One region of the Pseudomonas sp. LBUM1666 genome, then DNA from elsewhere that is predicted to be linked to it. Evidence: predicted binding sites of a transcription regulator. Region 1 holds the regulator's gene; each other region holds the start of a gene.

Region 1 (10,258 bases):
CGCCATCATTGGCAACCGCCGGATCGCCGGTGGTGTCGAGCTGACGGCTGCCCTGGATTACAAATTGTCGGCGCTGGCTCCGCGCGTTCCGAACATGGAACTCGAAGACGAGCTGCGCAAGACCCAATCGCGGATCGTCACCGCCCAGGCCGAACTGAGCCTGCGCAGCGATGGCGAGAGCGACAAGTCCACCAATCGCCAATTGTTCGCCGGCCTGCCACTGACCGCCGCCGAGCCGCTGATCGAGCCGACCTACACCGAGCCCCGTCGTCCTGCACCGGCTGCGGCACCTGTCTCTGGTGGCGTCGACCCACGGGCGTTCGACTCGATGCGTTTCGAACTCAACAGCCTGCGCGAACTGATGGAAGTGCAACTCGGCTCTCTGGCCTGGAATCAGCTGCAAGGCAGCCGTCCGGCCCAGGCCAACCTTTGGCGTCGCCTGCAACGCATTGGTCTGTCCGGCCCGTTGTCACGCGATTTGCTGGCGCTGATTACCGATATTGAAGAACCTCGTCAGGCCTGGCGCATGTTGCTGGCGCACCTGGCGCGGATGATCGCCACACCGGAAATCGAGCCTCTGGAAGAGGGCGGCGTGATTGCCATGGTCGGCCCTGCCGGCATGGGCAAGACCACCACCCTGGCCAAACTCGCCGCCCGTTACGTGCTCAAGTACGGCGCGCAGAATATCGCGTTGGTGAGCATGGACAGCTACCGCATTGGTGCTCAGGAACAACTCAAGACGTTGGGCCGGATTCTCAATGTGTCGGTGACGCATGTCGATCCGGGCCAATCGCTGGTGCAGGCGATGGAGCCTTTGCTGCGCAAACGCGTGGTGCTGATCGATACCGCGGGCCTTCAGGCCAGCGATCCGGCACTGCGCATGCAGCTCGAAAGCCTGGCCGGTCGTGGCATCAAATCGAAAAATTATCTGGTTTTGGCAACCACCAGCCAGAAACAGGTTCTAACGGCCGCTTATCACAGTTACAAGCGTTGTGGGCTCGCTGGCTGCATCCTGACTAAACTGGATGAAACGGCAAGTCTGGGCGAGGTGTTGAGCTTGGCCATCAGTCATGAATTGCCGGTGGCCTACCTGACCGATGGCCCGCGGATTCCGGATGATTTGCATCTACCGCGTCGTCATCAGTTGGTCAGTCGCGCCGTCAGCGTGCAAATGCAAGAAGAACCCAGCGAAGAAGCCATGGCCGACATGTTCGCTGATATTTACCACAGCCCGACCAAGCAGGTCGGCTGAGGTATTAATGAACAGTTTTTGTACCTACATCGATGGTCTGCCATGCATTGTTCAGTTAGTGAACGCGCAGCCAGTAATGTGGCCTCCGTCTAAGTAAGACAAGGTAAAGAAAATTCATGGGCAGCATGCATCCCGTACAGGTGATCGCGGTGACCGGCGGCAAAGGTGGCGTCGGGAAGACTAACGTGTCAGTGAACTTGTCCCTGGCTCTAGCAGAGCTCGGTCGACGCGTCATGCTGTTGGACGCCGATCTGGGGCTGGCGAACGTCGACGTCCTGCTGGGACTGACACCCAAACGAACTTTGGCCGACGTGATCGAAGGCCGCTGCGAGCTGCGCGACGTACTGTTGCAGGGCCCTGGCGGCATTCGCATCGTCCCGGCCGCGTCCGGCACACAGAGCATGGTTCATTTGAGCCCGGCGCAACACGCCGGCCTGATCCAGGCGTTCAGCGATATCGGTGACAACCTCGACGTGCTGGTGATCGACACCGCGGCGGGCATTGGTGAATCGGTCGTCAGTTTCGTTCGCGCAGCGCAAGAAGTCTTGCTGGTGGTCTGCGACGAACCGACCTCGATTACCGACGCCTACGCACTGATCAAACTGCTGAACCGCGATTACGGCATGAACCGCTTCCGCGTCCTGGCCAACATGGCCCAGAGTCCGCAGGAAGGGCGCAACCTATTCGCCAAGTTGACCAAGGTCACGGATCGCTTCCTTGACGTCGCCTTACAATACGTCGGCGCGGTGCCTTACGACGAAAGCGTGCGCAAGGCTGTGCAGAAGCAGCGCGCCGTTTACGAAGCCTTCCCGCGGTCCAAGTGCTCACTGGCGTTCAAGGCCATTGCACAGAAGGTCGATACCTGGCCGCTACCTGCCAACCCGCGTGGGCACCTGGAGTTTTTCGTCGAGCGCCTCGTGCAACAAACCGCAGGACCTGTGCTATGACAGCCGGTGGCTATAACCTCTACAAGAAGTCGGCACGTGACGCGCAGTACGAGCTGATCGAGCGTTACGCGCCACTGGTTAAACGCATTGCCTACCACTTGCTGGCGCGTCTGCCAGCCAGTGTCCAGGTCGAAGACCTGATCCAAGCCGGGATGATCGGCCTGCTTGAAGTGTCGACCAAATACGACGCCAGCAAAGGCGCGAGTTTCGAGACGTACGCGGGCATTCGAATCCGCGGCGCGATGCTCGATGAAGTACGCAAGGGGGACTGGGCGCCACGTTCGGTCCACCGCAATACCCGGATGGTCAGCGACGCGATTCGCTCGATTGAAGCTAAAACCGGTCGTGACGCTAAAGATCACGAGGTTGCGGCCGAACTCCAATTGAGTCTCGACGATTATTACGGGATTTTGAACGACACCCTGGGCAGCCGGTTATTCAGTTTCGACGATCTGTTGCAGGACGGCGAACACGAAGGGCTGCACGAGGATGGCGCCAGTGCTCATCTCGAGCCGTCACGCGATCTGGAAGATGAACGCTTCCAGGCGGCGCTGGCGGACGCGATTGCCAATTTGCCGGAGCGTGAGCGACTGGTGTTGGCGCTGTACTACGACGAAGAGTTGAATCTCAAGGAAATCGGTGAGGTCCTGGGGGTCAGCGAATCTCGGGTCAGCCAGTTACACAGCCAGTGCGCGGCCCGTTTGCGGGGGCGTTTGGGGGAGTGGCGAGCGCGCTGAAGGCAGTGTGGGGACACTGCGAACGCGGCTGGTGGGGTGTTGAACCTTACCGGTCCCGATCTGTTGTGCTCCAGACAGTCATTGAGTGCTTTGCCGGATTGATTGAAATGGCGCGTCCAGGTGCTGGGCGCGTTTAAGACTGCTTGGAGGTCGAATTGGACAAGAACATGAAAATCCTCATCGTTGATGACTTCTCAACGATGCGGCGGATCATTAAAAACCTGTTGCGTGACCTTGGGTTCACCAACACGGTCGAGGCCGACGATGGCACTACCGCCATTCCGGTTCTCAACAGCGGCAGCATCGACTTTCTGGTAACAGACTGGAACATGCCTGGCATGACCGGTATCGACCTGCTGCGCCACGTGCGTGCCGATGAAAAGCTCAAGCACCTGCCGGTGCTGATGGTGACCGCTGAAGCCAAGCGCGAGCAGATCATCGAGGCAGCCCAGGCCGGTGTTAACGGCTATGTGGTCAAGCCCTTCACGGCCCAGGCGTTAAAAGAAAAAATCGAGAAGATTTTCGAACGCATCGGTTGATGTGCGAAGCCACTGCGCCACGGGGGAGCTATGGAGCATAACGAGTCTTCACAGGGCGATTTCGAATCGACTCTGAAAAAACACGCGGTCGAACTGGTCGAAAGCCTTGAAAAAGGCAGGTTCGGCGACGCTGTGCAACTGATCCATGAGCTCAATCAGACCCGTGACCGTGGCCTGTATCAGGAAGTGGGCAAGCTCACCCGCGAGCTGCATAGCGCGATCGTCAATTTCCAGATTGACCCGCACATGCCGCAAGCGGAGGAAGTCTCGCAGATCACGGATGCCACCGAGCGTCTGGGTTATGTGGTCAAGCTGACCGAGGCTGCTGCCAACCGCACCATGGACCTGGTGGAAAACGCCACGCCGCTGGTCAACGGCCTGAGCAACGAAGCCCAGGCCTTGAGCACCGATTGGGGACGGTTCATGCGTCGCGAAGTCGGGGCTGAAGAGTTCCGCGAACTGGCCCGGCGAGTCGACGGTTTCCTGACACGCAGCAGCGAAGACAATCGCGTTGTGTCGAGCAACCTCAACGACATTCTGCTCGCTCAGGATTACCAGGACCTCACCGGTCAGGTGATCAAGCGTGTGACCCAATTGGTCACCGAAGTTGAAAGCAACCTGCTCAAGCTCGTGCTTATGGCCAGTCAGGTGGACCGCTTTGCGGGCATCGAACATGACCGTGAAGCGATGCTGGCAGAAAAAGATCCGCAAAAACATCTCTCTCAGGGTGAAGGTCCGCAGATTCATGCCGATAAAAGAGAAGACGTTGTGTCCGGTCAGGACGATGTGGACGATTTGCTATCCAGTCTTGGATTTTAGGTTTTTAGGTTTTTAGACCTTTAGGAGCACCCCCTTAATGAGCTTCGGCGCCGATGAAGAGATCCTTCAGGATTTCCTGGTTGAGGCCGGCGAGATTCTAGAGCAACTGTCCGAACAGCTGGTCGAGCTTGAAAGCCGACCCGATGATGCGGACTTGCTCAATGCAATTTTTCGCGGTTTTCACACTGTAAAAGGAGGCGCCGGCTTCCTCCAGCTCAACGAGCTGGTGGAGTGCTGTCACATCGCCGAGAACGTGTTCGACATCCTGCGCAAGGGTGAACGTCGCGTCGACTCGGAACTGATGGACGTGGTTCTCGAAGCGCTGGATGCGGTGAACGGCATGTTTACCGAAGTCCGCGAGCGCAGCCCGATCACGGCTGCCACGCCAGAATTGCTTGCGGCACTGGCCCGCCTGGCCGAGCCGCAAACCGCCGATGAAACGGCACCGGTCGCCGAGGTGGTGGAACAACCTGCCGCCGAGAGCGAATCGGGTGACATCACCGATAACGAATTCGAACAACTGCTGGACTCGCTGAACGCCGTCAAGGCTCAGGCAGAAGCCCCGGCAGCTGTGCCAGCGCCGAGCAGTAATGCGTCGGCCAGCGACGAAATAACCGATGCCGAGTTCGAGTCGTTGCTCGATCAACTGCACGGTAAAGGCCAGTTCGCCGTCGATGCGGTAGCCCCGGCGCCAGCCGCACCGGCTGCCCCGAAAGCGGCAGGCGACAGCTCCGATATCACCGACGACGAGTTCGAAGCACTGCTCGATCAGCTGCACGGCAAGGGTAACTTTGCCGTTGATGCGCTGGAATCGGCCATTGCTGCGGTCCCGGCCCCGGCTGCGCCAACCGCTAAAGCGGCTGGCGGCGATCTGATCTCCGATCACGAGTTCGAATCGCTGCTCGACGAATTGCACGGCAAAGGCAAGTTCACCGAGGTTGGCACTGGCGCAGTGGTTTCTGCTCCTGTCGCCAAGGCGCCAGCACCGGCTGCGAAACCCGTTGCCAAAGCGCCCGAGCCTAAAGCCGAAGCGCCGAAGCCTGCCGCTGCTGCTGCCCCGGCCCGTGCCCCGTCCGCGCCGCCACCGGAAAAACCGGCCAGCGAAGCCGAGACCACCGTACGGGTCGATACCGCTCGTCTCGACGAAATCATGAACATGGTCGGCGAGTTGGTACTGGTGCGTAACCGCTTGGTCCGTCTGGGCCTCAACAGCGGCGACGAAGCCATGTCCAAGGCCGTGTCGAACCTCGACGTGGTCACGGCCGACCTGCAAACCGCGGTCATGAAGACCCGGATGCAACCGATCAAGAAGGTCTTCGGGCGCTTCCCGCGTCTGGTTCGCGACCTGGCTCGCCAACTCAAGAAAGAGATCAACCTGGAACTGGTCGGCGAAGAAACCGACCTCGACAAGAACCTCGTCGAGGCCCTGGCCGATCCGCTGGTCCACTTGGTGCGCAACTCGGTCGACCACGGTATTGAAGAGCCGGCCGAGCGTGAAGCGATGGGCAAGCCTCGCAGCGGCAAGGTGATCCTGTCCGCTGAACAGGAAGGCGACCACATCCTGCTGTCCATCTCCGATGACGGCAAGGGCATGGACGCCGATGTTCTGCGCGGCATTGCCGTGAAGAAAGGCTTGATGGACAAGGATGCAGCGGATCGCCTCAGCGAATCCGATTGCTTCAACCTGATCTTCGCGCCGGGTTTCTCGACCAAGACCGAAATTTCCGATGTCTCCGGACGCGGCGTGGGTATGGACGTGGTGAAAACCAAAATCGCCCAGCTCAACGGCACCATCAATATCTATTCGACCAAGGGCAAGGGCTCGAAGATCGTCATCAAGGTCCCGTTGACCCTGGCGATCATGCCCACGCTGATGGTCATGCTCGGCAACCAGGCGTTTGCGTTCCCGCTGGTGAACGTCAACGAGATCTTCCACCTCGACCTGTCGCGCACCAACGTGGTGGACGGCCAGGAAGTGGTGATCGTGCGGGACAAGGCGCTGCCATTGTTCTACCTCAAACGCTGGCTGGTCAGCTCCGCCGCTCACGAAGAGCAGCGCGAAGGCCATGTGGTGATCCTTTCGGTGGGCACTCAGCGGATCGGCTTCGTCGTCGATCAACTGGTGGGCCAGGAAGAAGTGGTCATCAAGCCATTGGGCAAAATGCTCCAGGGAACCCCGGGCATGTCCGGCGCCACCATCACCGGTGACGGCCGCATTGCGCTGATTCTCGATGTTCCGAGCATGCTCAAGCGTTACGCCGCACGGCGTATTTGATTCTGGTGGGGCGGGGCGACTGAGCCTCGCTCCGTCTAACGGAGTGTTTATGGCAGTTAAAGTCCTGGTGGTGGACGATTCGGGGTTTTTCCGCCGCCGCGTCTCGGAAATTCTTTCAGCGGATCCGAATATCCAGGTCGTCGGCACGGCGACCAACGGAAAAGAGGCGATTGATCAGGCGCTGGCCCTCAAGCCAGACGTGATCACCATGGACTACGAGATGCCGATGATGGATGGCATCACGGCGGTGCGGCACATCATGCAGCGCTGCCCGACCCCGGTGTTGATGTTCTCCTCGCTGACCCACGAAGGTGCTCGGGTAACCCTTGACGCGCTGGACGCCGGCGCGGTGGATTTCCTGCCGAAGAATTTCGAAGACATCTCCCGCAACCCGGAGAAGGTCAAGCAACTGCTGTGCGAGAAGATTCTCAGCATCTCGCGCAGTAACCGTCGCGCCAACACCTACAGCGCTCCGGCACCTGTCGCCGCACCCGCCCCGACGCCTGCACCTTCGAGCGTCAGCAGCTACGGCAGCAGCGCGCCTGCGCGTCCGGCACCGGCTCCGATTCCGGCACGTACGTACGCGCCAGCCTCGTCGTCGCCAACGCCGAAACGCAAAGCCTACAAACTGGTCGCCATCGGTACATCCACTGGCGGCCCGGTTGCCTTGCAGCGGGTTCTGACCCAATTGCCGGCCAACTTTCCCGCACCGATCGTATTGATCCAGCATATGCCGGCTGCCTTTACCAAGGCCTTCGCCGAGCGTCTGGACAAGCTCTGCCGCATCAGCGTCAAGGAAGCCGAGGATGGCGACATCCTGCGTCCGGGCCTGGCGTTGCTGGCGCCGGGTGGCAAGCAAATGATGATCGACGGCCGTGGCGCGGTGAAAATCCTCCCGGGCGACGAACGTCTGAACTATAAGCCGTGTGTGGACATCACCTTCGGTTCCGCGGCCAAGTCTTACGGTGACAAAGTTCTGGCGGTCGTGTTGACCGGCATGGGCGCCGATGGTCGCGAAGGCGCGCGTCTGCTCAAGCAGGGCGGCAGTGCAATCTGGGCTCAGGATGAAGCCAGCTGCGTGATCTACGGCATGCCGATGGCCATCGTCAAAGCTGAACTCGCCGACGCGGTGTACGGCCTGGACGATATTGGCAAGCATCTGGTCGAGGCTTGTATCTGATGGATGTTTTAAGCCTTATCGGGATCATCCTGGCGTTTGTCGCCATCATTGGCGGCAACTACCTTGAAGGCGGTCACCTCGGCGCCCTGGCCAACGGCCCGGCGGCGTTGATCGTTATCGGCGGAACCGTCGGTGCGGCGCTGCTGCAGTCACCGATGAGCGCCTTCAAGCGTGCCATGCAGATTCTGGCCTGGATCCTGTTCCCTCCACGCATCGACCTCGCCGGTGGCGTTGATCGCGTCGTCAACTGGAGTCTGACCGCACGCAAGGAAGGCCTGCTCGGTCTGGAAGGGGTGGCCGACGCCGAACCTGACAATTACTCGCGCAAAGGCCTGCAACTGCTGGTGGACGGCGCCGAGCCGGAAGCGATTCGCAGCATCCTGGAAGTGGATTTCTACACCCAGGAAAGCCGCGACATCGAAGCCGCCAAAGTCTTCGAAAGCATGGGCGGCTACGCGCCGACTATCGGCATCATCGGTGCTGTGATGGGTCTGATCCACGTGATGGGCAACCTGGCCGATCCATCGCAACTGGGTAGCGGCATTGCCGTGGCCTTCGTCGCGACCATCTACGGCGTGGCCAGTGCCAACCTGGTGCTGCTGCCGATTGCCGCCAAACTCAAGTCCGTCGCTATGCGGCAGTCGCGTTATCGCGAAATGTTGTTGGAAGGCATTCTGTCGATCGCCGAAGGTGAAAACCCTCGCTCTATTGAGTTGAAGCTTCAGGGCTTCATGGATTGATGGGAGACATGGACCATGGCACGTCGTCGCCAACCTGAAGAACACGTTAATCACGAGCGCTGGCTGGTGTCATACGCGGACTTCATCACCTTGCTCTTCGCCTTTTTCGTGGTGATGTACTCGATCTCTTCGATCAACGAAGGCAAGTACAAGGTTATTTCCGAAGCGTTGATCGGGGTGTTTACCGATTCCGACCGCGCCCTCAAGCCGATCCCGATCGGCGATGAGCGACCGAAGACCGTGACCCCGGCCAAGCCGCTGGTTAAAGACGCCGAGCAGGTCGACGCCGGTATCGCGGGTGCCAGCGATCCGCTCAAAAGCATCGCCGACGACATCAGCGCCGCGTTCGGCGACTTGATCAGCTCCAACCAGATGACCATTCGCGGCAACGAACTGTGGGTCGAGATCGAACTCAATTCCAGCCTGTTGTTCGGCAGCGGCGACGCCATGCCCAGTGACATCGCGTTCAACATCATCGACAAGGTTGCCGCGATTCTGAAGCCGTTCGACAACCCGATTCACGTCGAAGGTTTCACTGACGATCAACCGATCCGCACCGCGCAATACCCGACCAACTGGGAACTGTCCTCGGCCCGGTCAGCGAGCATCGTGCGCATGCTGGCGATGCAGGGTGTGAACCCCGGTCGCCTGGCGTCGGTGGGTTACGGCGAGTTCCAGCCAGTGGCCAACAACGCGACTGCCGAGGGCCGGGCGCGTAACCGTCGCGTGGTGCTGGTGGTGTCACGAAATCTCGATGTACGCCGCAGCCTCACGGGTACCGGAACCGCCAATGCGAAACCGGATGCAGCGTTGAAGCGTGCTGGCACACAAACTGCACCGACCCCGGTCAAGTCGCCGGGACGAGAGAGTGCCGTCAATTCTCCGTCACCCGCATTAATACGTTGAGCTTTTCCTCGGTCGACCATTTCGACCGGGAGGAACAATCCGAATGAGAGTCTGGGCAGTCGCCAATCAAAAGGGTGGTGTTGGTAAAACCACTTCCTCTATCGCTTTAGCCGGTTTACTGGCCGAGGCGGGCAAGCGCGTGGTCGTGGTCGATCTCGACCCCCACGGCTCCATGACCAGCTACTTCGGTTACGACCCCGACAGCCTGGAACACAGCAGCTACGACCTGTTCCTGCACAAGGGCAGTGTGCCGCAAGGCTTGCCTGGTCAGTTGTTGTTGCCCACCAGCCACGAGAGTATTTCCTTGTTGCCGTCGAGCACCGCGCTCGCGACTCTGGAGCGCCAGTCGCCGGGGCAGAGTGGCTTGGGCCTGGTGATTGCCAAGAGCCTGGCGCAACTTTGGCAGGACTTCGATTACGCCGTGATCGACAGTCCGCCGTTGCTCGGCGTGCTGATGGTCAATGCCTTGGCGGCGAGCCAGCAATTGGTGATTCCGGTGCAGACCGAACACCTGGCGGTCAAAGGCCTGGAACGCATGGTCAATACCCTGGCGATGATCAACCGTTCGCGTAAACAGGCGCTGCCGTTCAGCATCGTGCCGACTTTGTTCGATCGCCGCACGCAGGCTTCCCTCAGCACGCTTCGGGTGTTGCGCGACAAATACCCGGAAGAAATCTGGCAGGGCTACATCCCGGTCGACACCCGCTTGCGTGACGCCAGCCGTGCCGGCGTGACGCCTTCGCAGTTCGACGGCAAGAGCCGTGGGGTGTTGGCTTATCGCGCGTTGCTCAAGCATTTGCTGGCAGCACAACTTGTCCCGCAGGTGGCGTGAGATGAACCGCCCGGTAAAAATCACCTCGCGC
Region 2 (10,258 bases), 3.0 Mb from region 1:
ACAACAATGGCCTTTCGATGATGAACGATTGCCTGAATTATTGTTTCGATATCGCGCACGCAACTTCCCCGATACGTTGAATTTCGAAGAGCAAGAGCGCTGGAAAATATTCTGTCAGCAACGTTTGTCAGCCCCCGAGTGGGGGGCGCCAAATACGCTGGAAACTTTTGTAGACGCCGCAGCTCAATGGAGTATTACGGCTACATCGTTTCAGCGAGAGGTGCTGAATGAATGGCAGAATTATGTCGAAGGATTACGCAAACGTTTGAATCTTTGAAATCGAAAATGTTCGGGTGCTGAATACCGGGCATAAAAAAACGCCAGCAGATGCTGGCGTTCTTTTTTTCGCGGATGAGTCCGCGACAAGCGCTGCGGCTTAGCCCAGCAGGGTAGCCCAGCCTTCAACCACGTCACCGCCCCACTTGGCTTTCCACTCTTTCAGAGTTTTGTGGTTGCCACCTTTGGTTTCGATGACTTCGCCGTTGTGCGGGTTTTTGTATTGTTTAACTTTGCGAGCACGCTTGGTGCCAGTAGTTTTTACTGCGCCGCCGCGTGGTGCTTTGGTTTTGGACTCTGGATCCAGTAGCGCAATGATGTCACGCAGAGACTTGGAGTACTCGCCCATCAGGGTGCGCAGTTTGCCTTCGAATTCCAGCTCGGTTTGCAGTTTGTCGTCTTGGGACAGGTTCTTCAAACGGGCTTGCAGCTCTTTGATAGCTTCTTCGGTGGCGCGATATTCGTTGATCAAGGACATGAGGACTACCTTATGTTGGGGCGCTGGATGGCAGGTGACAGTGCGGCAATAATAGTCAGGGTGTTTCACCAAGTAAACATTTAACCGGAGTTTTATTTAAATTAGTTACGGTGAATAGGCATAAATTGCCGGTGTAGTTAAATAGTGTGATGCAGTCATCACGAATATTCACAATTGAGCACTTGAAGATTGGCAACAGGAACACCATCGCGCGGGTTGCAGGTGCTGCCAGAACGTGTGCCGCTTACCTTTGTGTCGGGCCAAACGTCATCAATACTGCAGTTTTGCTGCGCAATCGCTAGAATGGCCGCCTTTGCGAAGTTCTGGAGTTTGACCCTCATGCGCACTTTTCGGCTGGTGATTGCTTGCCCGGACCGCGTCGGCATCGTTGCTAAAGTCAGTAACTTTCTGGCGTCACATAACGGCTGGATCACTGAAGCGAGCCATCACTCGGACAATCTCAGTGGCTGGTTCTTCATGCGTCACGAAATTCGTGCCGATTCGCTGCCCTTCGGTATCGATGCCTTTCGCGAAGCGTTTGCACCGATTGCCGAAGAGTTCTCGATGAACTGGCGCATCACCGATACCGAGCAGAAAAAGCGCGTGGTGCTGATGGCCAGTCGCGAGTCTCACTGCCTCGCCGACTTGTTGCACCGTTGGCACAGTGATGAACTCGATTGCGAAATTTCCTGCGTGATTTCCAACCATGACGACTTGCGCAGCATGGTCGAGTGGCACGGGATTCCGTATTACCACGTACCGGTCAATCCGCAGGACAAAGAGCCGGCATTCGCCGAGGTCTCGCGCCTGGTCAAACAGCACGATGCCGAAGTGATCGTACTTGCCCGCTACATGCAAATCCTGCCGCCCGAGTTGTGCAGCGAATATGCCCACAAGGTCATCAACATTCACCACAGCTTTCTGCCGTCGTTCGTCGGTGCCAAGCCGTATCACCAGGCATCTTTGCGTGGCGTGAAGTTGATCGGCGCTACTTGCCACTACGTGACCGAAGAGCTGGATGCCGGTCCGATCATCGAACAGGACGTCGTTCGCGTCAGCCACAGTGACAGCATCGAAGACATGGTGCGTTTCGGTCGGGACGTCGAGAAGATGGTGCTGGCCCGTGGTCTGCGTTATCACCTGGAAGATCGGGTGCTGGTGCACGGCAACAAAACCGTCGTGTTCTGATAGCCATACAACACAGTTGAAATTCGAAGGGCCTGGGCGTTCAATCGCTTCAGGCCCTTCGCCTTTTCTGTACTGAGGACATGACCATGGCCGATCCACTCGATAAAGCTACATCCAAGGCTCCCGCCACGTTGGGCGAAGGGTGTTTGAGTCGTTACGACCCGCAAGACATGAGCCCTGAAGACGGCACGGAGTTTCCCGGTGCCGCCGAGTTGTGGGAGCAGTTGCAGAAAGAGCCCGACGATAAAACTAAGCCTGTTTGAACTTCATCAACTTCTTCAGCAGCGGCCGCCCAAGCATCAGTAAAAATACCGGCCCACCGACTACCAGATAAAAGTAATAAGTCACCGCCCGCCAGATCAGAATCGCCGCCGCCGCGGTGGATTTTCCCACCATCGGCGCCAGCAGCGCCGCCGACGTCAACTCCGCCGCCCCGGCACCGCCCGGCAACAGGCTGAACTGCCCCGCGCTCAGTGAAAGCATCTGGATCAGAAAGCTCCAGGCCCACTGCAAATCCGCCCCGAGCCCACGCAACGCCAGATACAGCACGCTATAGCGCAAGATCCAATGCAGGCAAGTCAGGGCAAACACCGTGATGAGCGTCTGAAAGGGCAGCTTCAGTGTGTCCGTGAACGCCGCCAGAAAGTGCAGGAGTTTTCGCGCCCAGCGTACGCGCGTGGTGGCTTTGACATTCAGGCGAGCGAGCAATCGACCGCTAAGACGAATCAGTACTCGATGGTAGCGGGCGACCACCACGCAACTGAACAACCCGCCGAACATCGAAATGGCGCTGACGGTCAGCAGCCATTCCATGCGTTGGCTGAGGTGCTGGAACAACGCATAGATCAGGATCCCGCTCAGCGCGCAGAGAAAAAACAGCAAATCGCTCAGCTGATCCATGGCAAACACGGCGCTGCCCCTGGCCGGACGCACGCCATTGCGCGCCAGCAGCGCCATGATGGTCAGCGGCCCGCCGCTGCCGCCGGGGGTAGCGCAATAGGCGAATTCGGCGGCCATCACCACCCCGAGACTTTTTAGCGGGCCCACCTTGTCACGCTGATCCCCGAGCAACAGGCGCAAGCGCATCGTGTTCAGCACCCAGCACAGCAGGATCATGCCGAACATGATCAGCAACCATGTCAGCGGAAAGCTTTGCAGTCGATACCAGGTTTCGTTGCCGCCCAGCAGCGACGGAATCAACACCGCAGCGAGCAGCGCGACGAGCAGCAGAATCCCGCGACTCATGCGGCGCGACCCATACGGTCGCTTTGCAGTGCCAGCCAGCGTGCCTTGGTCATCGGCACTCGTCCTTCGTCGAGCAAGCGCTTGAGGGTTTGCAGCCAGTAAGTGCGCGAGAACTCATGGCGCATATCCACCGGGTGCAGGCCGAGACGAATCACCGGTGCTTGCTGCCAGCGTTGTTCGCGTTGATCGCTGACGAGCTTCGATAGTCCTCGGCGCCAGGCACTGCGCGCACTCCAGACCAGTCCCTGCGCGTCGACCGCGGTGAAGTCTGGCAGACGATACAGATGCTGCGGATCGCTGGTGTAACTCAGGGGTAACTGGCGCAAGGCCTGGCGCGTCCCTTCGCTCATCAACCAGGCCGGGGCGACGAAGCCCTCCAGCGGCCAGTGATAACGGTGGAACACTTCGATACCGGCGCGCAGGCGGGCGAGGGCGACTTCTTGAGTCAGGCTGTAAAACTCGCCTTCGTGGGTGTAGATCCTGCGCATGAACCAGTCTCGTGGAGTTGTGGGAGTGGGCGCTTCATCGCAATGAAAGTAACCGTGCAATGCCAGTTCGTCACCCCGGGCGATACGACGGGTGAGCAAACGTCGAAATCCCGGATGCTCCTCCAGATCGTTGTGTTTGTGGAAATTCGGCACCACCAACCAGGTCATCGGCACCTCGCCCAGAGCGTCGACGGCTTCGACAAAGGGTTGATAATCGGCCCAGGTTTGCGGTGCGACGTCGTGCAGCACGAGTAACAGGCTGGGCGGGTTCATGGGCTCAACCATTGGCCGTCAGCGGCCAGTGGCTGCCGAGCACGGCGTGATAGTGCCCCAGCAGGCTGTTGACCACCGTGTCCCAGGAGTAATGCCGTTCGACATGGCTACGGGCCTGTTTGCCCAAAACCACGCTGCCCGAACTGAACAGCTCGCGGACCGCGTTGGCCATCGCCAATGGATTATTCGGCGGGCAGAGCAGGCCGCATTGATCGGTGATGATTTCCTGAAAGGCCCCGGCCGCCACCGCCACCACCGGAATGCCACTGGCCATGGCTTCAAGAACCACCAGGCCGAAGGTTTCCTGATCACCGGCGTGCAGCAGTGCATCGGCGCTGGCCATCAATCGCGCCACGTGTACCGCCGGACAGAACTCACCGACCACGGTGACGTTGTCCGGCACCACGGCCGGCATCGACGAGCCTACCAGTAGCAGGTGATAGCGTCGGCCCAGGCATTTCATGCAGTCGAGCAGCACCGGCAGGTTTTTTTCCTTGGAGCCGCGCCCGGCGAAGATCAGCAAATGCGTGTTTTCATCAATACCCAATTCGGCCCGCAGGCCCGTGTCTCGTGCCATGGGATTGAAGGTTTGCAAATCGACGCCCAGCGGTTGCACGAAAACGTTCTTCACCCCCAGCCCGATCAGTTTGTCGGCCATGACCTGGCTGGGTGCCAGAACCCGATCGAAGTTGCCATAGAGCTTGCTGACATAGGCTTCAACGTTGGTAGTGACCCAGTTGCCCATGCGATTGCTGACCAGCAGCGGCAGGTCCGAGTGATAAAAGCCGATCACCGGGACATCGAGTTGCCGTCGGGCATCGAGGGCCGCCCATGCGGTGAGGTAGGGGTCACCGACCTCGATCAGGTCGGGCTGTAAGTCCTGCAGAACATTGCGCCATGGTGCGAGACGGAGAGGGAAGCGATAACCCTTGCCGAAGGGCAGGGCGGGGGCCGGAACCGTGTAAACGCCATCCTGTTCACTTAAGTAAGCCCCGGGGATCAACAGGCTGTGGCGAATGCCCGGCTTGATGCTCAGGCGACGGTGTTTGGCATCCAGATAAGTGCGCACGCCACCGCTGGCAGGGGCGTAGAACATGGTTATGTCAGCGATATGCACGATGAACATCCCTCCGGTCCGTTGGGCTCCCTTGGTTGACCTTTATGAAGGATAGATGTTCGGTTGGGGTTTTGTGGTGTGAGGGCGATCGTCACCCCTCACCCTAGCCCTCTCCCAGAGGGAGAGGGGACCGACCGAGGTGTTCTTTAGAGTTACATCGACCTGAACGTCCGAGTCGAACTCAGGTTTAGAAAAGCATGCGATCAGCTCCCTTTCCCCCTCTCCCCTATGGGGAGAGGGTTGGGGTGAGGGGTGGATCTACGCTTCAACGCCAATCCACCGTCGAACCCTCAGATCCGGAAACTGCCTACCAACTGTTTCAACCGCGCCGCCTGCTGCTCAAGATCCGAACACGCCCGCAACGTCGACTGCAGGTTTTCCACGCCTTCCTGATTCAGTGTGTTGATCTCGGTAATGTCGACGTTGATCGATTCCACCACCGCCGTCTGCTCCTCGGTCGCCGTCGCCACCGACTGGTTCATCCCGTCAATCTCGCCGATACGCAACGTCACGCTGTTCAAACGCTCGCCGGCCAGGTTGGCGATTTCGACGCTGTCCTGGCTGTGGCGCTGGCTGTCGCTCATGGTGCTGACGGATTCGCGGGCGCCGACTTGCAGCTCCTCGATCATGGTCTGCACTTGTTGCGCTGATTCCTGAGTGCGGTGCGCCAGGTTGCGCACTTCATCGGCCACCACGGCAAAACCACGTCCGGCTTCACCGGCGCGCGCCGCTTCGATAGCCGCGTTGAGCGCCAGCAGGTTGGTTTGTTGGGAGATGCTGGTGATCACTTCGAGAATCTGCCCGATGTTCACCGTCTTGCTGTTCAGCGATTCGATGTTGGTGCTTGAGGCGCTGAGCATGCTCGACAGCTGATTCATCGCGACAATGCTGCGATCCACCACTTGCTGACCATCTTCGGCCAGGCTGCGGGCATCGCTGGCCTGACTCGATGCTTGCGCTGCGTTGCGGGCGATTTCCTGAGCGGCGGCGCCGAGCTGGTTGATCGCCGCGGCCACGCTGCTGGTGCGCGAAGCCTGTTGGTCGGAGTTGAACATCGACGAGTTCGAGGCGGCCACTACACGCAAAGCCACTTCGTTAACCTGCCCGGTGGCCGACGACACTTCGCGGATCGAACCGTGAATGCGTTCCACGAAGCGGTTGAACGCGGTACCGAGGACACCGAATTCGTCGTTGTTCACGATGGTCAGGCGCTTGGTCAGGTCGCCTTCACCGTCGGCGATGTCTGCCATGGCGCGGGTCATGACGTGCAGCGGCTGGATCAGGATGCGGATCAGCATGCCCAGCAGAGCGATGATGATGGCCACGGCAATGACTGTCGCAATGACCGCCGAGGCGCGGAATTCGGTGAGCATCGAGAAGGCTTTGTCTTTATCCACCGACAGACCGATGTACCAGTTGACCGATGGCAGGCCTTTAATTGGGGTGAAGGTGACGATGCGGGTTTTGCCGTCGACTTCCACTTCACTGAAGTCGCTGCTCAGGCGCGGGGTATTTTTCGGGTACGCCTCGCTCAGGGACTTCATCACCATGGCTTTTTCCGGGTGGACCAGAATCTTGCCGTCGGCGCTCACCAGAAAGGCGTAGCCCATGCCGTCGAAGTCGCGGGCGCTGAGGGTGTCGATCAGGGTTTGCAGGCTCAGGTCGCCGCCCACCACACCGACGCTTTGCTCGGCCTTTTTCGAGGCGGTGGCGATCGAGATGATGGTTTGGCCGGTCGCCGCGTCGATGTAGGGTTCGGTCAGGGTGGCGGTGCTGCTGCTTTCGGCGCCTTTGTACCAAGGGCGAACCCGTGGGTCGAAGCCATCGGGCATCTTCGCATCCGGGCGGATGGTGAAGTGGCCGGTGGCGTCGCCCAGGTAGGACGCCATGAAGGTCGACGTCAGAGCTTTCTGCTCAAGCAGGCTGGAAACGGTGGCCTGTTCGGGATTGATGGCGATGTTCTGGGCGAGGTTGTCGATCAGCAGGATACGACCGGCGAGCCAGGTCTGGATGTTGTTGGCGGTGACGTCTCCCATCTCATTGAGGTAGTTATCCAGGTCTTCGCGAATGGCGTTGCGCTGCAAATAGTCGTTGTACAGCGTGAACGTGGCGAAGGCGGCAATGACGATGAGGGCGGCGGCAAGCAGGATTTTATGGCTGAAGCGCAGATTTTTGTTCATGGCTCGGGGGGTCCGCTAAGGTCTTATTGTTCGGGGCGCGTTGCTGTTAATGCGCGCAAAATGAGTGCGCAATGGAGCGAGTCGGTAATTCCTGCTCTCCATAGGGGAATGTCGGACCTTGCTTTCAATTGGGTCTCTCGCTTATTTCTATCGGCCGTGAAGGATCAAAGATTAACCATGGGTGACAAAATGCCTGACTCATTACAACTCGTTATCGGTGCCGACCTCGCCGGGCAGCCCATTGCCCAGGCCATGCGTCTGGCGAACCGTCATGGTTTGGTCGCGGGCGCTACCGGGACGGGCAAAACCGTCACCTTGCAACGGATGGCCGAAGCCTTCAGCGATGCCGGCGTGGCGGTGTTTGCCGCGGATATCAAGGGTGACCTGTGCGGTCTGGGCGCCGCCGGCAACCCTCAAGGCAAAATCGCCGAGCGGATCACCGGGATGCCCTGGCTGAACCACACGCCTCAGGCGTATCCGGTGACCCTGTGGGACATTCATGGTCAGTCCGGTCATCCATTGCGCACAACCTTGAGCGAAATGGGGCCGTTATTGATTGGCAGCCTGCTGGAGCTGACCGACAGCCAACAGTCGGCGCTGTACGCCGCGTTCAAGGTGGCGGACCGTGAAGGGCTGTTGCTGCTGGACCTCAAGGACCTGAAGGCACTGCTCAATCACCTGCGTGACAACCCCGAATTGCTGGGGGACGACGCCGCGCTGCTGACCACCGGTTCCAGTCAGGCGCTGTTGCGACGTCTGGCGACCCTGGAACAGCAGGGCGCCGAAGCGCTGTTCGGTGAGCCGGCGCTGCAACTCGAAGACATCCTGCAGCCGACCGCCGAGGGCCGTGGGCGCATTCATTTGCTCGATGCCAGCCGTCTGGTGCACGAAGCGCCGAAGGTCTACGCGACGTTCCTGTTGTGGCTGCTGGCCGAACTGTTCGAGCAATTGCCAGAGCGCGGGGATTCGGACAAACCGCTGCTGGCGTTGTTTTTCGACGAAGCGCATTTATTGTTCGCCGGTACGCCAAAGGCGTTGCAGGATCGTCTTGAGCAAGTGGTGCGGCTGATACGCTCGAAAGGCGTTGGCGTGTATTTCGTCACGCAATCGCCGGGCGACTTGCCGGATGACGTGCTGGCTCAGCTCGGTCTGCGCGTTCAGCATGGCCTGCGCGCGTTCACCGCCAAGGAACAGAAATCCTTGCGAGCGGTGGCTGAAGGCTTCCGTCCGAATCCGGCGTTCGATGCCTTGTCGGTGCTGACCGAGCTTGGAATCGGCGAGGCGCTGGTCGGTACGTTGCAGGACAAGGGCACACCGGAGATCGTCCAGCGGGTTTTGGTCGCGCCACCGCAGTCGCGGATCGGGCCACTGAGCGAGATTGAACGCACAGCGCTGATCTCGGGGTCGCCATTCAAGGGGCGGTATGACAAACCCGTTGATCGCGAATCGGCTTATGAAGTGTTGATGGGGCGCAAAGGGTTGGCGCCAGAGCCTGACGCTGTTCCGGGCAAACCGGCAGTCGAAGAGCCAAGCTTCACCGACAAGGCCGGGGAATTCCTCGGCACCGCGGCGGGGCAGGCACTGAAATCAGCGATGCGCCAGGCGGCCAATCAATTGGGCCGACAGTTGGTGCGCGGTCTAATGGGCTCTCTGCTCGGAGGCAGCAAGCGCCGCTAAACATCTGGCTGGGTGCAATCAATGTGGGAGCGAGCCTGCTCGCGAAAGCGGTAGATCAGACAACATCTATGTTGAATGTCAGGCCGCCTTCGCGAGCAGGCTCGCTCCCACATGGGTTCTATGTCATGCCTTGGGTTTGGCGTGAGCCGCCAGCCGTTCCAGCGCCGCCCGCAGATTCGGATCGCTGATCCCGTCGGCTGTGGCCTGAATGGTCGCGCCTGCATCGGTCGACAAACTGATGGTATGCCCAGCCGCCCCTTGCTGAACCGTGGGCGGCTGAACCTTGAACAGAATCCGCGTCAAACTGGCGAATTCGTCGAACATCTGTAATTGCCGTTGCAGACGCTTTTGCTGATAACGCAGGCGGGTTGCCCAATGACCGTCGGTCACTATCAGCAACAAACTGCCTTCGCGCCACGACGCCACATGGCAATGCTCGCGGGCGGCGGGCTGCAATTGGCTTTCCAGCAGACGTTGTAAATGACCCAGGCGTTGAGCGTGGCCGAAGATGGCTTTCAGCGGTTTGGCTTCGCGAAGCAGGACGGCGGGTGCTCTGGCCGTAAGAGGGCGAAATGCCATGATCAGACACCTGAAGTAACAGAGCCGCCATGGTAGCAGAAAGCACCGGATGCACCCGAGCCATTGCTTTACGAGCGCTTTACCCATTAAATCAACAAGTAACTTGTGCCGTGAATGGCTTGAAGTTCAGCAAAAAGCCCTTATTTTAAGTGAGCCCCGTCACAGCGCTGTGCCAGCATCGTGGAATAACGCCACTTTCCTCACCATCGTTTCCGGGTAGAATGCTCGTTCGCATGCGGCCATGAGGGCTGCTCGGGCGACTCACGGGGCCGCCCTCCATCCCTTTAGTGTGGAAGATCCTGCCGATATGTTTGCGCCTTTGTTAAAGAAACTTTTTGGAAGCAAGAACGAGCGTGAAGTCAAACGCATGCTCAAGACGGTGCAACTCGTCAATGCCTTCGAAGAGCAAATGGTGGCCCTTTCGGACGATCAATTGCGTGCCAAGACAGATGAGTTCAAGGCCCGCATCGCCAAAGGGGAAACCCTCGACAAGCTGCTGCCAGAAGCCTTTGCGGTCGCCCGCGAAGCCGGTAAGCGCGTCATGGGTATGCGCCACTTCGATGTCCAGCTGATCGGCGGCATGACCTTGCATGAAGGCCAGATCGCGGAAATGCGTACCGGTGAAGGCAAGACCCTGGTGGCAACACTGGGCGTTTACCTCAACGCACTGTCCGGCAAGGGCGTGCACGTTGTGACGGTGAACGACTACCTGGCCCGTCGTGACGCTAACTGGATGCGTCCGCTCTACGAATTCCTC
Region 3 (10,258 bases), 2.9 Mb from region 1:
TTCAAGGCACGCAACGTTGAAGTGATCGCCGTTTCGATCGACTCGCACTTCACCCACAACGCCTGGCGCAACACCCCGGTCAACAATGGTGGTATCGGCGAAGTTCGTTACACCATGGCTGCCGACCTGAAGCACGAAATCGCCAAGGCCTACGACGTTGAGTCCGAAGGTGGCGTGGCTTTCCGTGGCGCGTTCCTGATCGACGACAAGGGCGTTGTTCGTTCGCAGATCATCAACGACCTGCCGCTGGGCCGTAACATTGAAGAGCTGATCCGTCTGGTCGACGCTCTGCAATTCCACGAAGAGCACGGCGAAGTTTGCCCTGCCAACTGGAAAAAAGGCGACAAAGGCATGACCGCTTCGACCGAAGGCGTCGCGGCTTACCTGACCGAGAACGCTGCTGCGCTGTAAGGCACGTTTGAGGCATAAAAAAACCGGCCGTTGAGGCCGGTTTTTTTATGGGCGGGGTAAACCTGACGACGGCTCAGTCGTTGTAGTCTTCCCAGCCGCCCATTTGTTTCCAGCGATTGACGATGCCGCAGAACAGCTCGGCCGTCTTCTCGGTGTCGTAGCGAGCCGAGTGGGCCTCACGACCGTCGAAGTCGATGTCGGCTGCCGAACAGGCCTTGGCCAGTACGGTTTGGCCGTAAGCCAGACCGGCCAGGGTCGCGGTATCGAAGCTCGAGAACGGATGAAACGGGTTACGCTTCATGTCCAGGCGTGCGACAGCGGCGTTGAGGAAACCCAGATCGAAGCTGCTGTTGTGCCCGACCAGAATCGCCCGTTTGCAGCCATTGGCTTTCAGTGCCTTGCGGATGCCGCGGAAGATGTCGGTCAGCGCTGCTTCTTCACTCACTGCCATGCGCAGCGGGTGATCGAGTTTGATCCCGGTAAATTCCAGAGCGGCCGCTTCGATGTTCGCGCCTTCAAAAGGCTCTACGCGAAAGAAGTAGGTGTGGTCGGGGTACACAAACCCTTTTTCGTCCATGCCAATGGTGGTGGCGGCAATTTCCAGCAAGGCGTCAGTGGCAGAGTTGAAACCACCGGTTTCAACGTCGACAACGACTGGCAGGTATCCACGGAAGCGCTCAGCCATCGGGTGGCGCGAACCACCTCCGCCGCCTTGACCGTCCTGTTCGTCGTCGAAATGGTCTTCACTCACGCGTGTTCCTCCAGCAGGCGCCAGCGCAGTTTTTCACCGGCGCGCAGCGGGATTACGGTCAGCTCGCCAAATGGCAGGCTGGTTGGGGCGGTCCACTCTTCGCGGACCAGGGTGATGCGATCGGTGTTCACTGGCAGGCCGTAGAAACGCGGGCCGTTCAGGCTGGCGAAGGCTTCGAGTTTGTCCAGCGCGTTGCGCTGTTCGAAGGCTTCGGCATACATCTCGATCGCTGCATAAGCGGTGTAGCAACCGGCACAGCCGCAAGCGGCTTCTTTGGCGTGCTGGGCATGAGGCGCCGAGTCGGTGCCGAGGAAGAACTTGTCGCTGCCGCTGGTGGCGGCATCGAGCAGGGCTTCCTGATGGGTGTTGCGCTTCAGGATCGGCAGGCAATAGAAGTGCGGCCGAATCCCGCCCACCAGCATGTGGTTGCGGTTGTACAGCAGGTGATGCGCGGTGATGGTCGCGCCAACATTGGCCGAAGCCTCGTTGACGAACTGCACGGCGTCGGCGGTAGTGATGTGCTCGAACACCACTTTGAGGCTCGGGAAGCGCTCGACCACACGACGCATGTGCTCATCGATGAAGATTTTTTCGCGATCGAACACGTCGACATCGCCACGGGTGACTTCACCGTGAACCAGCAAGGGCATCCCGACTTCGGCCATTGCCTCAAGTGCAGGGAAAATCTTATCGATGCTGGTGACACCAGAGTCCGAGTTGGTGGTCGCGCCGGCCGGGTACAGCTTGGCGGCGTGAATGAAGCCGCTGGCCTTGGCCTCGCGAATTTCTTCGGGCTGGGTGCGGTCGGTCAGGTACAGCACCATCAACGGTTCGAAGCGGCTGCCAGCCGGGCGTGCAGCGAGAATCCGCTGGCGATAGCCGTCGGCTTCAGCGGTGTTACGCACCGGAGGTACCAGGTTGGGCATGATGATGGCGCGACCAAAGGTGCGCGCGACATCCGCGACTGTATTGGGCAACACAGCACCATCGCGAAGATGAATATGCCAGTCGTCGGGACGCAGCAGGGTCAGGCGGTCGGACATGAGGGGATTCCAGGCGGGTCAAACTGAGGGGAATGCTACCGGAAAAGACTCTTCCAGGCACTCGCTATCAAGTTTTGCAGGAAGCTTCCGATATCCAACAGGTATGCCGTAAACATCTGTGTGTCGGTCTTTTTGTTGTAGAAGCCAGTGGAGCCTCCCGTGCGCCAGCGTTATTTAGCCTTGCTCAGCGTGTTTGCCAGCCTTCCTGCGATGGCGCTCACTTTCCAGACCCGTCTGGAGAGCATCGAGTGGACGGTCGAAGGTGACAAGTTCGAATGTCGCCTGACTCAGCCGATCACCGATTTTGGTTCGGGCGAATTCGTGCGACGCGCTGGCGAGCAAGCGACGTTTCGTCTGAAGGCCTATAACTCGATGATCGGCGGCGGATCGGCCACCTTGCTGGCGGCCGCTGCACCCTGGCAGCCGGGGCGTGGCGACATCAACCTCGGTTCTGTGCGAATCGGCAGCGGCAATGTGTTGTTCAACAGTTCGCAAGTTCAGGCTGGCCGCTTGATCAGTGGCCTGATGGATGGCCGCAGTCCGGTCGTTCGACAATACTCGGGCGATGGCCGGGTATCGGAAGTGCGTCTGTTGCCAGTCAAGTTCAGCAAGGCATTTAACGACTATCAGGGCTGCGTGGCGAAGCTGCTGCCGAAGAATTTCGAGCAGGTTAAGCAATCGCAGATCGGCTTCCCTGGCGAAGGCATCGATCTCGACGCGCAGGCCAAGGCGCAATTACAAGTGATGCTGGAGTTCATGAAGGCCGACCCGACGGTCAACCACATTGAACTCGATGGCCATTCTGACAACGGCGGCAACCGCCTGACGAACCGTGATCTGTCGCGGCGTCGGGCCCTGGCAGTCATGGAGTTCTTCAAGGCCAATGGCGTTCAGGAATCGCAGATTACTGTGCGCTTTCACGGCGAGCGTTATCCGTTGGCGCCCAATACCAATTCCGCCAACCGGGCGAAGAATCGTCGGGTCAATGTGCACCTCGCGCGTGTTGCGCCCACCGAAAAGCCGGCCCCTCAGGCCACTGCATCGGCGAGCGCCGCATCGACCTCCTGAACCCGCTGTAATCGTCGCTCACTCGACATAATCTGTCGCTTCGTCGTCATAAGCTGTCGCGCCTCTGTAAATTATCCTGCATGACCGGTAGACTTGACGGCTTTCCGTAGAACCCCGTGGAGTGATGGCATGGCGGACGTAAACAAGGTCGTTCTGGCGTATTCCGGCGGCCTGGACACTTCGGTGATCCTCAAGTGGCTGCAGGATACTTATAACTGTGAAGTCGTGACCTTCACCGCTGACCTGGGTCAGGGCGAAGAGGTCGAACCTGCACGCGCCAAGGCACAGGCCATGGGCGTGAAAGAGATCTACATCGACGACTTGCGCGAAGAGTTCGTGCGCGATTTCGTTTTCCCGATGTTCCGCGCCAACACCGTTTACGAAGGCGAGTACCTGCTGGGTACTTCCATCGCTCGTCCGTTGATCGCCAAACGCCTGATCGAAATCGCCAACGAAACCGGCGCTGACGCCATTTCCCACGGTGCCACCGGCAAGGGCAACGACCAGGTTCGTTTCGAACTGGGCGCCTACGCCTTGAAGCCAGGCGTAAAAGTGATTGCTCCGTGGCGCGAATGGGACCTGCTCTCCCGTGAAAAGCTGATGGATTATGCTGAAAAGCACAACATCCCGATCGAGCGTCACGGCAAGAAGAAATCCCCGTACTCGATGGATGCCAACCTGCTGCACATCTCCTATGAAGGCGGCGTGCTGGAAGACACCTGGACCGAGCACGAAGAAGACATGTGGAAATGGACCGTCTCCCCGGAGAAGGCTCCAGATAAAGCGCAATACCTGGAACTGACCTACCGCAACGGCGACATCGTTGCACTGGACGGCGTCGAAATGACCCCGGCTACCGTGCTGGCGACCCTGAACCGTATCGGTGGCGAACACGGTATCGGCCGTCTCGACATCGTCGAGAACCGTTACGTGGGCATGAAGTCCCGTGGCTGCTACGAAACCCCAGGCGGCACCATCATGCTGCGCGCCCACCGTGCGATCGAATCGATCACCCTGGACCGCGAAGTAGCTCACCTCAAAGACGAGCTGATGCCTAAATACGCCAGCCTGATCTACACCGGTTACTGGTGGAGCCCTGAGCGTCTGATGCTGCAACAGATGATCGACGCGTCCCAGGCCCACGTGAACGGCGTTGTGCGCCTGAAGCTGTACAAGGGCAACGTGATCGTCACCGGTCGCAAGTCCGACGAATCGTTGTTCGATGCCAACATCGCGACCTTCGAAGAAGATGGCGGCGCCTACAACCAGGCCGACGCGGCGGGCTTCATCAAGCTCAACGCGTTGCGCATGCGTATTGCGGCGAACAAAGGCCGGAAGCTTTTCTGAGATTTTTGAAGCCGTAGTGGAACGACCGTAGTGGAACGAGAGTTGTGGCCTTGTCGGTGACAAGGCCACAATTTTCAGAATAGGGGGGAGTTTTCCTGCCGGACATCGTGTTATCAGCGCTCTTTTTGTATCTGTAATACCTTCCTTCTGTTTCCTCTCTCTGAATGCTCTTCAAGCGTTACCTGCTGTGTGTCAGGTAAAAAGAGTGATCAAGAATCGTCAGACCGTGTGAATTCAAATTGTAAGCAATGCAAAGCGTTGGGCCGCTGCGTTTCTTTGCCTGTTTTGATTGCTTGCTTGCGCTTTCCTTCAGTAATGCCTCCGAATCGGTACAGGTGAGAAATACGATCACTTGTGCAGGGCTTCCCTGTGGGTGCCGGTTTTTTTCAATCCAGGCACCGAATTCCATTTTCTTGTTTAGCCACCGCGCATCGACGATGTGCAGGTTTTTTAGCGGCTCGGCCAGGCAAACGTGCTGTAGAGCCGAGAGGCCCGTCTGAATACCGATCCGGACGGGAGGGTCCTTCAGGTTATCGGGCCGCTGACCGCGTTCAGCGTTGTCCATCACTTTTATAAAATGCTTTCCCTTGCCGAAATCGGATGGCGCGTACAGCGACCGGTAGTTGAAGTTGAGTGTGGCAAAGAAAAGGAAAAGCAAATAAAAAGGGAAACTGATCAGGAACCAGACATAGAGCTCCCGCTCCTTATTGTCGAGAAAGGGCAGTGAGACGGCGGCTGATGTTTCAGAAATAGCGGCAAATATTGCAATAACTGTCATGGGGTTGATGATTTTTTTCTTTGATTTGGTCATGTTTTTTGCTCATTGGAATATTGTCTTTTCTCGGTTGATTGGTTTTTTTGGTTTTAATTTTAATAACGAAGTGGTCGGTGTTTATATTGGTGCAGCACTCCTTTTAAGTCTTGGATTTCGAAGGTTTGATAGTAACGGTATTGAACGTGCGGCGGGTACCTCTGTTGTTGGGTTTTAGGCGGTGTTGGGTTGAGTTTGTTGTTGAAGTGTTGCCTGGTGTGATTTTTTGTTACATTCTTGAAATTCGGTGTTTGTGGTATGGGGTTTAAAGTGGTAAATATCAGTTACTTTTAAGGGTAGCTCAATAGTCGGTATTCGTTGGATCGTCTTGCGACGAACCCTGTTATTTGGTTTTCTGGTTGTAAACAGAAACAAAAAAACTGCGAATAATCGAAATGTTTTCAGGTTGATAAAATTTTTAACCCCACGGTATTTTTGGGGATTTTGTAAGACTATTCTTTAATGTTTGTAGGGAATGTCTCTCGGTGTGGGTGGCCGAGGGGGGCGGCATGCCATGGGTGAAACGACTAGGCTATCGTGCGGGCTCTAAAAATTCGAACAGCGAAAATTGGACTTGCCCATGAATAAAGTGCTGATCGTGGATGATCACCCCGTCATTCGTCTTGCGGTACGTATGCTAATGGAGCGTCACGGCTACGAAGTTATTGCAGAGACAGATAATGGCGTGGATGCGTTGCAACTTGCCCGTGAGCATATGCCGGATATTGTTATCCTGGATATTGGAATACCAAAACTTGATGGGCTGGAAGTCATTGCGCGTCTGACATCGACAGCAATGCCCATGAAAGTACTGATACTAACTTCCCAGGCGCCCGGGCATTTCTCTATGCGTTGCATGCAATCGGGTGCTGCAGGGTATGTCTGCAAACAACAGGATCTCACTGAGTTGCTCAGTGCAATAAAGGCAGTATTGTCAGGCTACAGTTACTTTCCGAATCAAGCCTTGCATACCGTACGTTCCAGTTTGGGGAACGCCAGTGAAGCCGATATGGTGGATCGACTGTCGGGACGGGAAATGATGGTCTTGCAACAATTGGCCCGAGGAAAGACCAACAAGGAGATCGCCGACGGAATGTTCCTCAGCAATAAAACTGTCAGTACTTACAAGACTCGTCTGTTGTTGAAACTCAATGCCCGCTCCCTGGTCGACCTGATCGAATTGGCTCAACGCAATGGTCTGGTGTGACTGCCCAAGCGTTTGACGAGGCGCGATGAGCGGGGGGGGATCAGGGGTCGGCACTTAGTAAAAAGCCTCCGTTTCGGGAGGCTTTTAGGTGTCATAGGTCAAAATCGTAATCGGCCAATTGCTTTTGCAGTCGGCGCTCCTCCAGCAGATTGTCGATGGTACGGCGTTTGCTCAGGTTGGTCTTCGCCACTTCAACCACCGGTTCAGCATCATCAGCCTCAACAGGGGTGAAGTCGTCTTCTACATCCAATTGCTCTTTGCCAGTGCTCATAGTGTTACTCCAGGCTAAGGCTGCCTTTGGCGCTCCTTATATCGATAATCTCCCGGCGGGTAAAAAAGATTTTTTCAATCGATAAATCAAAAAACCTAATAGCGCCTCAATCGTCCGAAGTCTTTTGCTTGTATTCGCACAAGTCTTCGATCCGGCAACTGCCGCAGCGAGGCTTACGGGCCAGGCAAACGTAGCGTCCGTGGAGGATCAGCCAGTGATGGGAATCCAGCAGATATTCCTTCGGCACGAACTTCATCAGTTTTTGCTCAACCTCGACCACATTTTTGCCTGGAGCAATGCCGGTACGGTTGCTGACCCGAAAAATATGCGTATCCACGGCCATGGTCAGCTGACGGAATGCGGTATTGAGCACTACGTTGGCGGTCTTGCGGCCGACGCCGGGTAACGCTTCCAGTTCTTCACGGGTTTGCGGCACTTCACCTCCATGACGTTCCATCAGTAAGCGACAGGTCTCGATCACGTTTTTCGCTTTGCTGTTGAACAGGCCGATGGTCTTGATGTATTCCGACAAACCTTCGACACCCAAGGCATAAATCGCCACCGGTGTATTGGCCACCGGGTAGAGCTTGGCGGTGGCCTTGTTGACGCCGACATCGGTCGACTGCGCCGAGAGAATCACGGATATCAGCAATTCGAACGGGGAGGAATAGGCCAGTTCGGTCTTCGGTTCCGGGTTGTCTTCGTGAAATCGGCGGAAAATTTCCAGTCTTTTTGCGGCATTCATGGGCAGTGCGTTTCCTCGAAGGCGGTCAGTGTTGGGGCGTCGAGCGGGTCCAGGCCTGATGTGCGGCGATCAGCAGTCCCAGCAGTATGAATCCGCCAGGGGCCAGGGTGGCCAGGTGCAAGCCACCGTCGGCGGTCAGTAACCAGCCTTGCCAGTCGGCTTGCGCAGTGCCAGTCAGCCATGGCAGATGGCTGCCAAATGTTCCGTTGCCGATGAATTCGCGCAGCACGCCTAGGCCCGCCATCAACGCGCCGAACAGGCCACACAGGCGCAGGCGATCACGCCAGGCGCTCTGGAAAAAACCGGTGTGTTCCAGCACAACGCATTGCAAGGCAATCAATCCTGCATAGAACCCTAGATGTTGGTGCCATTGCAGCGACCAGACTTGCGCGGCGAGTTCCGCGCAGCTGGTCAGTGTGGCCGCCAGCAGGACACTGGCAAGCAAGCGTGTCGCAGGGACAAGTCGGGACCGCAAGGCGCCCATGCTCATTCCAAAGGCACTGATCACCACGATGAACATCAGCCACAAGCCCAGAGCGGACACCAATGAATCCGTGGCACCGATCAGTGGTGCAAGCATCAGTGAATTCTGCAGCGTCGATGACTTATTCATGAGCGCTGCTCCCGATCAACTGTTGCTGATGTTCGTCGAAATAGCGCAACGCGTCATGGATGGCGTTGATGACCGCTCTCGAAGTAATGGTTGCCCCCGCCATTTGATCGAATTGCCCCTGATCCTTTTTCAAGGCCCAGCCATTGTCGGCAGGTTCGGTTCGGGACTTTCCGGAAAAAGCTTGAAGCCAGGCATTGGGCCAGTCGGCGAGTCGACCGCCCAGCCCCGGAGTTTCCGATTGCTTGAGCGTTTTTACGCCCAGCACCTTGCCGTTTGCGCCGATGGCGATCAGCAATTCGATGGAACCCTCGTAACCCAGGGTTTGGCTGCGCAGCAACACGGCGCTAGTCTGGCCGGACTTGGTTGCCAGGTAGCCACCTAGCAGCGTGCTGTTGGCCAACCCAGTGTTTTCCAGGATGAGCGGCTGTTCCAGCGGCTGATTGTCGTAGCTTTCAGCAGGGAGTAGGTCCAGCAGGTTACGACTGTCGATCAGGCGCTGTTCGGCCGCAATGCGCGGCGCGCTGGTGTGCTGCACGAGGTAAGTCGCACCAATCCCCAGGGCTGCCAACAACACCAGGATCACAACGCTCGACGCTTGGCTCATGGCGCACCCCGTTCCAGTCTGGAGGCGGCAAACCGCTCCAGCGCCGGCACACAGAGGTTCATCAACAGCACGGCAAAGGCTACGCCGTCCGGATAACCACCCCAGGTACGAATCAGGTACGTCAGCAGCCCGACGCCCGCGCCGAACAGCAGTCGCGCGCCGGGGCTTTTTGCGCCGGACACCGGTTCCGTGACGATGAAGAATGCACCCAGCATGCTCGCGCCAGTGAGCAGATGAAACAGCGGCGAACCATGGGAGTCGGAGCCCGAGCCGTTCCAGCACAGCAGGCTGATGATGAACAGGCTGGCGAGCATGCCGACCGGCGCATGCCAGCTAAACACCCGTCTTTGCAGCAGAAACGCGCCGCCCGCCAGAAAGGCCAGGTTGACCCATTCCATGCCTCGGCCACCGAAATGACCGAACGCTGGGTTAGCGGTAAACAGTTCATCCATGGTTAGGCTTTTGTTAATCCGCAGGCTGTCCAGCGCCGTGGCCTGGACCCAGGCATCTGGCGTCTGGCTGAGACTGAAGCCGAACACCTGCTGCAAACCGCCGATCAGATCCAGCCCATGGGATGACGGCCAGTGGGTCATCTGTTGGGGAAAGGTCACCAGCACCAGGGCGAAGCCCAGCATTGCCGGGTTGAACGGGTTCTTGCTAACGCCGCCATACAGGTGTTTGCCGAACACGATCGCGGACGCCGCGGCACAGACCGTCAGCCACCACGGGCAATAAGGCGGCAAGGCCAGCGCCAACAGCGTCGCGCTGACCAGCGCACTGCCGTCGCTCAAGGTCGGCTTGAGCGCAAGCTTGCGCAAGCGCAACACGGTCGCTTCAACGGCCAGTGCGGTAACACCCGTCAGAATCAGGTTGATCAACACGCCCCAGCCATACAGCCAGAAAAACACCAGCATTCCCGGCACGGTGGCCAGCAATACCAGCTTCATGGCCTGCTGAAGGCGCTCGTCGACCGATTCAAGGGGCGGCATAGGCATCCACCTGACGCTCGGCTTCATTCACCGCGAGTTCCAGGGCTTGGATCTGCTCAGTCGGCGCTTCGCTGGTTTGGGCTTTCTTGAGTTCGGCGCGGCGCATGGCCAACTGGATCTTTGCCCGATTCAGCTGCGCATTTTTCGCCGGAGCGACGGGCGTCGGGGCGGGCGGTGCAGTGCTTTCCAGTTTCGCCAAAGCCTGTTCGGCAACCTCGAACTGCTGTTGCAAGACGATCAGTTGCGACTGCTGTTCGAAGGTCGGCGGATGCCCGAACGCCTTGAGTGACTTGTTCAGTTGCGCCCGACTCATCGCCAGATCGATCTTGGCCTTTTTCAGCGCGGCATCCGCGTTCGCTGCCTTCTGTGCGCGGACTCGCTCAAGAGCGGCCTGAACC

The links. The regulator FliA, encoded in region 1, starts transcription of late flagellar genes. The targets are predictions, from matches to a motif close to CTAAAGTTTNNNNNNNNNNNGCCGNTAA.
Region 2: the regulator FliA is predicted to act here: its motif matches at 7,393-7,420, upstream of ACA056_RS05935 (methyl-accepting chemotaxis protein).
Region 3: the regulator FliA is predicted to act here: its motif matches at 2,272-2,299, upstream of ACA056_RS05500 (flagellar protein MotY).

The regions. Positions count from the first base shown of each region.
Region 1 is NZ_CP166789.1:4,559,835-4,570,092, reverse strand. Features, by position in the region: gene flhF (flagellar biosynthesis GTPase FlhF) at 1-1,252, shown strand, start outside; gene fleN (flagellar synthesis regulator FleN) at 1,369-2,199, shown strand; gene fliA (RNA polymerase sigma factor FliA) at 2,196-2,936, shown strand; gene ACA056_RS20885 (chemotaxis response regulator CheY) at 3,104-3,475, shown strand; gene ACA056_RS20880 (protein phosphatase CheZ) at 3,506-4,294, shown strand; gene ACA056_RS20875 (chemotaxis protein CheA) at 4,332-6,569, shown strand; gene ACA056_RS20870 (protein-glutamate methylesterase/protein-glutamine glutaminase) at 6,619-7,749, shown strand; gene ACA056_RS20865 (flagellar motor protein) at 7,749-8,489, shown strand; gene motD (flagellar motor protein MotD) at 8,505-9,395, shown strand; gene ACA056_RS20855 (ParA family protein) at 9,439-10,227, shown strand; gene ACA056_RS20850 (CheW domain-containing protein) at 10,229-10,258, shown strand, end outside.
Region 2 is NZ_CP166789.1:1,325,872-1,336,129, forward strand. Features, by position in the region: gene sbcB (exodeoxyribonuclease I) at 1-277, shown strand, start outside; gene mvaT (histone-like nucleoid-structuring protein MvaT) at 377-754, opposite strand; gene purU (formyltetrahydrofolate deformylase) at 1,094-1,942, shown strand; gene ACA056_RS05915 (hypothetical protein) at 2,029-2,205, shown strand; gene gpgF (glucosaminyl phosphatidylglycerol flippase) at 2,192-3,187, opposite strand; gene gpgD (N-acetylglucosaminyl phosphatidylglycerol deacetylase) at 3,184-3,960, opposite strand; gene gpgS (N-acetylglucosaminyl phosphatidylglycerol synthase) at 3,953-5,074, opposite strand; gene ACA056_RS05935 (methyl-accepting chemotaxis protein) at 5,356-7,245, opposite strand; gene ACA056_RS05940 (helicase HerA-like domain-containing protein) at 7,435-8,922, shown strand; gene ACA056_RS05945 (DUF721 domain-containing protein) at 9,046-9,501, opposite strand; gene secA (preprotein translocase subunit SecA) at 9,809-10,258, shown strand, end outside.
Region 3 is NZ_CP166789.1:1,236,999-1,247,256, forward strand. Features, by position in the region: gene ACA056_RS05485 (peroxiredoxin) at 1-411, shown strand, start outside; gene rnt (ribonuclease T) at 485-1,162, opposite strand; gene pyrC (dihydroorotase) at 1,159-2,205, opposite strand; gene ACA056_RS05500 (flagellar protein MotY) at 2,365-3,273, shown strand; gene ACA056_RS05505 (argininosuccinate synthase) at 3,403-4,620, shown strand; gene ACA056_RS05510 (hypothetical protein) at 4,799-5,431, opposite strand; gene ACA056_RS05515 (response regulator transcription factor) at 6,012-6,638, shown strand; gene ACA056_RS05520 (PA3496 family putative envelope integrity protein) at 6,730-6,909, opposite strand; gene nth (endonuclease III) at 7,016-7,654, opposite strand; gene ACA056_RS05530 (Rnf-Nqr domain containing protein) at 7,680-8,267, opposite strand; gene ACA056_RS05535 (RnfABCDGE type electron transport complex subunit G) at 8,260-8,871, opposite strand; gene ACA056_RS05540 (RnfABCDGE type electron transport complex subunit D) at 8,868-9,860, opposite strand; gene rsxB (electron transport complex subunit RsxB) at 9,847-10,258, opposite strand, start outside.